DNA from 2 places in the Acidovorax sp. GW821-FHT09B03 genome. Region 2 is predicted to be linked to the other one. Evidence: riboswitches for the same ligand, from Rfam matches in the RefSeq annotation. Region 2 holds a riboswitch; the other holds the start of a gene.
What was found. A riboswitch is a leader RNA that binds a small molecule or an ion and turns the genes downstream of it on or off. The one in region 2 is predicted to bind thiamine pyrophosphate.
Positions count from the first base shown of each region.

Region 1: linked by a shared signal. The riboswitch ahead of thiC (phosphomethylpyrimidine synthase ThiC) and the one ahead of AC07PA_RS13785 (purine-cytosine permease family protein) in region 2 are both predicted to bind thiamine pyrophosphate.

Region 1 is NZ_JBWKPP010000003.1:85,582-88,568, forward strand. It holds gene thiC (phosphomethylpyrimidine synthase ThiC) at 1-1,604, opposite strand, end outside; TPP riboswitch at 1,740-1,867, opposite strand; gene AC07PA_RS06845 (hypothetical protein) at 1,899-2,072, opposite strand; gene lpxC (UDP-3-O-acyl-N-acetylglucosamine deacetylase) at 2,083-2,987, opposite strand, start outside.
Region 2 is NZ_JBWKPP010000006.1:207,368-212,171, reverse strand. It holds gene AC07PA_RS13785 (purine-cytosine permease family protein) at 1-1,157, opposite strand, end outside; TPP riboswitch at 1,268-1,371, opposite strand; gene AC07PA_RS13780 (TFIIB-type zinc ribbon-containing protein) at 1,475-2,038, opposite strand; gene AC07PA_RS13775 (esterase-like activity of phytase family protein) at 2,188-3,369, shown strand; gene AC07PA_RS13770 (hypothetical protein) at 3,446-3,793, shown strand; gene AC07PA_RS13765 (hypothetical protein) at 4,044-4,514, shown strand; gene AC07PA_RS13760 (Rrf2 family transcriptional regulator) at 4,590-4,804, shown strand, end outside.

The DNA.
Region 1 (2,987 bases), on a different contig from region 2:
TGGCTCAACGCGTCATCACGCGCCCGGGCACCCGGGTGCCCCTTGGCCACGTCGGCCGCATGCGCGGCGATCTTGTAGGCAATGATGCCCTGCTTGACATCGTCGCGGTCGGGCAGTCCCAGGTGCTCCTTGGGCGTCACATAGCACAGCATGGCCGTGCCCATCCAGCCGATCATGGCCGCGCCGATGGCCGAGGCGATGTGGTCGTAGCCCGGCGCGATGTCGATGGTCAGCGGGCCCAGGGTGTAGAAAGGCGCCTCGTGGCAGGTTCGGAGCTGCTCGGTCATGTTGGCCTGGATCATGTGCATGGGCACGTGGCCGGGGCCTTCGATCATGGTCTGCACGTCGTGCTTCCAGGCCACCTGGGTCAACTCGCCCAGGGTGTGCAGTTCGGCGAACTGCGCCTCGTCGTTGGCGTCCGAAGCGCAGCCGGGGCGCAGGCCATCGCCCAGGCTGAAGGACACGTCATAGGCCTTCATGATGTCGCAGATGTCCTCGAAGTGCTCGTACAGGAAGCTCTCGCGGTGGTGGGCCATGCACCACTTGGCCATGATGGAGCCGCCGCGCGAGACGATGCCCGTGCGCCGCGCCGCCGTGAGGTGGATGTAGGCCAGGCGAACCCCGGCGTGGATGGTGAAGTAGTCCACGCCCTGCTCGGCCTGCTCGACCAGCGTGTCACGGAAGATCGCCCAGGTCAGATCCTCGGCCACACCGCCGACCTTCTCCAGGGCCTGGTAGATGGGCACGGTGCCGATGGGCACCGGGCTGTTGCGCACGATCCAGTCGCGCGTGGTGTGGATGTTCTTGCCGGTGGACAGGTCCATCACGTTGTCGGCCCCCCAGCGGATGGCCCAGACCAGCTTTTCGACCTCTTCCTCGATGCTGGAGGTGACGGCCGAGTTGCCGATGTTGGCGTTGATCTTCACGAGGAAGTTGCGCCCGATGGCCATGGGTTCCACCTCGGGGTGGTTGATGTTGGCCGGGATGATGGCGCGCCCGCGCGCCACTTCGTCGCGCACGAACTCGGGCGTGATGATCCGCGGAATGCTCGCCCCCATGGGGTTGCCGGCCAGGCGGCGCTCGCGGCCGGTGTCTGCCTGGTACTGTGCCATCCATTCGCGCTTGCCGTTCTCACGGATGGCCACATACTCCATCTCGGGCGTGACGATGCCTTTCCTGGCGTAGTGCATCTGCGTCACGTTGGCGCCGCTGCGTGCGCGCAGCGGCTTGCGCTGCAGGGCGGCCGCCTCGGCGCGCAGCTGGGCCAGGCGCACGGCATCCTCGCTCTTTTGGCCGTCGTCCAGAGCCAGGGGCGCGCGGCCCTCGTAAGCCTCGGTGTCGCCCCGGCCGGCGATCCAGCCGCCGCGCACGCTGGCCAGGCCGCGGCGCACGTCGATCACGGCACCGGGATCGGTGTAGGGCCCCGAGGTGTCGTAGACACTGACCTGCTCGCCATTGGTCAGCGCGATGTCGCGCACGGGCACGCGCAGGTCGGTGTGCAGGTGGCCAGGCAGGTAGGCCTTGTGCGAGGCCGGGAAGGGTTCGCGCGCGGCGGCCAGCAGCTCGGCGAATTTTTCGCGGGCAAGGGGATCGGGTGCATTCATGGGGCGGGTCTCCAGGTTCCGGTGGCAAAGGAATATTTGCTCCGGAATGGACCTGGCGCCCCGCGCACGCGCCAGTGCTGGCGCATGGACGGCATGCCCCGCAGTGGCACTCCCCAAAAAAGGCGTGCGCGCGCAGGCATGAAGGTCGGCTCTTCTTCCGCCGGTATGAACCGGATCAAGTTCGTCGGGTTCGCAGGCCGCCTGATGGATCAACCATCAGGCCCTTTGCATCTCAGCGCTTTCGCACACCCCGGAGCAGGCGCCAGTATATCGACACCGGCCTGCAACAGGGTTTCAGATGCGTCCGATGATCACCACGGCGAAGAAGAACACGGCGGCAATGACGGTCCATTTGAGGACCACCAGGCCCCAGCGCTTGTAGTGCGCCTGGCCCGTGCCCGCATAGAAGGCGAAGGACACCGCCGCTGCCAGCAGCAGCGCCATGACCATCCAGCGAAAGAGCAGCATGGGGGCGCGCCTACCAGGCGCGCGCGGGCCGTGCAAAGCCCTGCGGTGCCTGGCGCTCGTCCTCGAAGGTGACCTCTTCCCAGGCATCGGGCTGCGACAGCAGCTCGCGCAGCAGCAGGTTGTTCATCGCATGGCCCGAGCGGAAGGCGCTGTAGGCGGCCAGCAGGGGCCGGCCGATGATGTACAGGTCGCCCATGGCATCGAGGATCTTGTGCTTGACGAATTCGTCGTCGTAGCGCAAGCCGTCGCTGTTGAGCACCTTGTAGTCGTCCATCACGATGGCGTTGTCCAGCCCGCCGCCCAGGGCCAGACCGTTGGAGCGCATCATCTCCACGTCGCGCGTGAAGCCGAAGGTGCGCGCGCGCGCGATGTCGCGGCTGTAGTTGCCCGACCCCAGGTCGAACTCCACACGCTGGCCGGTGGAATCCACCGCCGGGTGGTCGAAATCGATCTCGAAGCTCAGCTTGTAGCCATGGTAGGGCACGAGGCGCGCCCACTTGGCCTGGGCGCCGCTGCCCTCGCGCACCTCCACGGGCCGCTTGATGCGGATGAAGCGCTTGGGCGCGTTCTGCAGCTCGATGCCCGCACTCTGCAGCAGGAACACGAAGGACGACGAGGACCCATCCAGGATGGGCACCTCTTCGGCCGTGATGTCCACATAGAGGTTGTCCAGCCCCAGGCCCGCGCAGGCCGACATCAGGTGCTCCACGGTATGCACCTTGGCGCTGCCGACGCCGATGGTCGACGCCAGGCGCGTGTCCGTCACCGCATCAGCCCGGATCGGAATGTCCACCGGCTGCGGCAGGTCCACCCGGCGGAACACGATGCCGGTGTCCGGCTGGGCCGGCCGCAGGGTCAGCTCGACCCGCTGGCCGCTGTGCAGCCCCACGCCGACGGCGCGGGTCAAGGTCTTGA
Region 2 (4,804 bases):
GGCAGCCAATGGACCTGTGCCGCGCGCTGCAGCAGCGCCGGGGCATCGGTGCCAAAGGCCAGGCGGCCGAGGATCACGCCGAACAGGGGCACGAACACCGAGCTGAGCAGTAGCAGGAAGGGCTCCAGGCTGTGCATGGGCAGCACCAGCGCCAGCGCGGTGCAGCCTGCCGCCATCACGATGCCCCAGCGGCGCACGCCCCAGCGCGGCAGCAGGCTGTGGGCCGACACGGCGCCCGAATAGGCATCGCCGTAGGCGTTGTCTACCTCGTCGATCAGGATCAGCGACAGTGCGATCAGCCCGCCCTGGGCCAGCAGCAGGGCCTGCACCAGGTCCTTGCTCGGCAGGGTCAGCGCCACCAGCACGCCGAGCGTGTAGCACCACATGTTGGCCAGCGCGTAACCCAGCCAGGTGCCGCGCAGCGCCGATCCACCGTGCTTGCCGTGGCGCGCATAGTCGGCCACCAGAGGCAGCCACGAGATGGGCATGGCGATCACCAGGTCCAGCGCAGGCAGCACGCCCATGCCGCCGGCGCCGGGGCGGTTCCACAGCTGATCGAAGCCCTGGGCGTGGGCCAGCGAGAGGAACTGCCAGCTCAGCCACAGCAGCGACAGCACCACCAGTGGCAAGGCCACGCGCGCAATCAGCTTGCGCACCAGCTGCACCATGGATGCGCTGATCAGCAGCATCACCACACCGCCCCACAGCAGCGTGGCCAGCACCGGCCACTGGCTGCCTGCCATGCTGCCCGACTGGCGGCCGATGGCGACCGTGGCCTCGCCCATCACCACCAGCTCGAACGTGCCCCAGCCCACGAGCTGCACGATGTTGAGAATGATGGGCAGGCTGGCAAAGGTGCGGCCATAGACCGCATGCATCAGACCCGCGCTCGCCAGCCCGCTGTCGCAGCCCAGCTTGGCCACCCAGCCGAGCAGGCCCGCACCCACGATGGAGCCGGCGACGATGGCGATCAGCGCCTCCTTGGTGCCCAGCGCCGGCATGAGGTAGCTGCCCACCTGCATGACCAAGAGGCCCACGCCCAGGCTGAACCAGAGCGAGGCATGGTCATGCCACTGGAAGACGCGGCGGTCAGGGCTGACCGGCGCCAGCGCCTCGTTGGCGGGCGCGGCGGTGCTTGCGGGAAGATGGGCTGACATGGCGGTTGGGCTCTCCGTTCAATCAATGGACGACAGAGCAGGGTCGGCAGCGTACTGGCTGGACCCCAACGCACCAGCCCCAGTGCACAGGGAGCGGAGCGCCAGGTTATGGCGTATGCGGACTGCTTCCCTGCGCGAGGATGATCTCAATCAGGTTCAAAGGGACTCTCTCAGTCGGAGCTGCTTGCGCAGGCCGACACCCCTAGCGAAGGCGGATTCTATCTCCGGGTTGCAACCGGGCGTAAAAAGGCCCGCGCGAGGCGGGCCTGGATGCGAGGTAGAAGGCGGTCAACCATGTCGGCCGTGCTGCGCCACCGTCAGGTCTGCGGAGCATCCAGAACGGCACGGCTCAAACCGATGTCTTCCTCAATCTGGGCGATTCGGGCATCGATTTCCGCCAAGGGCTGTTGGATGTCGACGCGGGTGGGCGCCTTGATCGAATAATAGACTGCCAGGGGCGTGCCCAGACTGACCATGGCCCAGACGAACAAGGATTCACCCTCCCTGATGTGCCTGCCGAAAAGGCCAACGACCATGGGAAACAGCAATGCTGCAGCCAGGAACGCGATCGAAGCAATGCTGCTGCGGTGGGCGTTGGCTTTTGCAAACTGCGCGTTCGCCGTGTGGATCAACGCAGCCCTGCCCGCCTGGGCTTCGCCGAGTTCACGGTCCAGCCGCACCAGGGCGAGCTCTGCCGCTGTTCGGTCGGTGCCCCGTTGCACGGCCTTGATTGCGGTCTCCACCTTTCGCAACCAGACGATGCCTCCGGAGCGCTCCACGATCTGCTCGGTCCCACAGTAGCTGCAGGCAAAGCGTTCCAGGTCCTCTCCGATTTGCAGGGGGGCAGAGCAGTTGGCGCACGAAAGTTTCAACAGCGGCACAAGGTGTCCTTGGAAATAGCCAGAAAATTTACCATCACTTGCGTGCCTTGCGGCATCCGGGTGCCTGCATCTCGCGCCACGGGCCGGTCTCCGTTCTGTCACATGCGCTCCCTAGACTCCCCCGCTTTACTCACGAGGGGAAAACCACAATGACAGTTCTTCGCAGTCTCTGGACGCTGGGCGCCGTGTGCGCCGCCACCGCACTGCTCGCCGCCTGTGGCGGCAGCGATGACAACAATGGCGAGCGCTCGGTCGGCTCGCTGCGCCTCATCGGCCAGCAGGTGCTGCCGCGCCGCATGGAGTACCAGGGCACGGTGGTGGGCGGCATCTCGGGCATCGACTACGACGACAAGAGCAACCAGTTCATCCTTCTGTCGGACGACCGCACCACGACCGACTCGGCCAATGCGCCGCGCATGTACACCGTGCGCCTGAACTACGACACCAGCAGCTTCAGCGGTGTGCAGTTCCTGTCGACTTTCAGCATGAAGCAGCCCAATGGTGCGGTGTACCCCAAGGTGCCCGATCCGCTGGTGGCCGACCCCGAATCGGTGCGCATCGACCGCGCCACGGGCAACTACGTCTGGGTCAGCGAGGGCGACCGCACGCTGGCCTCGGGCACGACCGCTGCGCGCATCATCGACCCCTTCATCCGCGAGATCCGCCCGGACGGCACCCATGTGCGCGAGTACCAGATCCCCGCGATGTTCCGCATGTCGGCCGACAACACCGGCCCGCGCGGCAACCTGGCCTTCGAAGGCATCGCCTTCACGCCCGACAACAGCCGCGCCGCCGTGCTGATGGAAGGCGCACTGCTGCAGGATGGCCCGGCATCGACCACCACCGCCGGCAGCGTCTCGCGCATCACGATGTTCGACCGCAGCACCGGTGCCGCCGTGGCGCAGTACGCCTACCCCGTGGACAAGGTGCAGGCCGTGCCGGTGCCTGCGGACCAGTTCACGGTCAGCGGCGCCACCGAAATCCTGGCCATGAGTGCCACGCGCTTCCTGGTGCTGGAGCGCAGCTTCTCGGTGGGCGTGGTGGGCAACCAGGCGCGCCTGTACGAGATCAACACCGCCAATGCCACCAATGTGCTGGCCACGTCCGCCCTGGCCGGCGCCAGCTACACGCCCGTCACCAAGCGCCTGGTGCTCGACTTCGAGACCTTGAAGGCCCAGCTCGGCGGCATTGCCAACCTGGAGGGCATCACCTTCGGCCCCAAACTGGCCAACGGCCGCGACTCGCTGGTGGTGGTGGCCGACGACAACTTCCCGACAGCCGACTCGACCACCGACCGCAACCAGTACCTGGTGTTCGAAGTGCTTCCTTGATCTCGGTCATTGCCGATGGCAATGTGAATCCATGGCGGGCCCGGGAGGCCCGCCATGCTGCCTATAATTGGCCACCATGTTCCGGAGCCTTGTCGCCGTCTTCCTTCTGCACTTTCTGCTGTGCGTGGGGATTTCCGTCGTCGGCTCCAGCAAACCCTTCCCATCGTTCGAGCCGCAACAGGACCTGGCGGTGCTGAGCCAGACCGCACCGGGGCACGAAGTCCCCGGCGCCAACTCCGATGCCGACGACCATGCCCTGCTCGATGACCGGCAGGACTTTCCGGACCTGCTGCAGCCCATGGCGCTGGCCGGTACCGGCGCCGCAGCGGCCAGGGGCCTGATCCCGCTCGCCCAGGTGCGCACGCCCTCCGTGGCACTTGCGCCGCCGCACAAACCACCAAAGGCCCCAGGCATCCTCGCCTGAGCAGCCGGCCAGCGGCCGGCTCCCCCTCGCTTCGCTTGCGAAGCGGTTCTCCCTCGTTGGCTGCCGACCTCCCTGGCAGCCTTCAGCCGCGCGCACATGGCCGCTGCGCGACCCTCCCATTGCATTGATTGAACCGCCGCCGGTCCCCATGCGCTGCCAGTATCGGAGCGCTGGCCTGGCCCCTGAGATTCACCATGGAAATCGACCATCCTCCCTCCCCGGGGTCTGTCCATCCACCTGGGATGCACTCGTGACCGAAGCCTCCTGGCTGACATACAGGCCGCTCGCCGTCTGGCAGCGCTGGCGCTTCGCGTTTGCGGCGGCGGCCATCGCCTTGGGCGCCGCCTGCATCGACGGCTACCCCCAGCAGGATGCGCCGCTGTCGGACCCCTTCGGCATGACCCAGGCCCAGCGCCTGGCGCACATGAACACGCTGGGGGCCGAGGCCCATCCCGAGCGCCGCTGGAGCTACGGGCTGCTGCCCGGGTGTGTGCTGCGCATCGATGCCGATGGCCCGGACGGACCCCGGCCGCCGCTCGCGATCCCGCTGCTGGGCGCCGCCGTTCGGGTGGCGGCCGACAAGGCCGACGGCACGTTCGACGTGGACCTGGCCCGCGGACAGGCGCCCGCTGCCTCCGTGCTGGAGGCGCTGGACTGGGGCCATGCCGGCTGGATGCAACTGCTGCTTAGGGTGGTGCAAAAGGGCTGCGCCGATGCCTGAAAGAAGAACCACCATGAACAAGAACAACCACCGGGTGCTCGCGGAGCACCCCCAACCCCATTTCCGGAGCCGCCCATGCGCCTGACCACCCGTAGCAAATTTGCCGTCGTCGCCATCGTGGATCTGGCGTCCCGCTCCGTGGGCAGCCCGGTGGCGCTGTCTGCCCTGAGCGAGCGGTACGAGATTTCCGTGTCCTACCTGGAGGTGCTTTTCAGTGGGTTGCGCCAGGCGGGGCTGGTGATCAGCACGCGGGGCCCGGGCGGCGGCTACACCCTGGCCCGGGGCGCGCG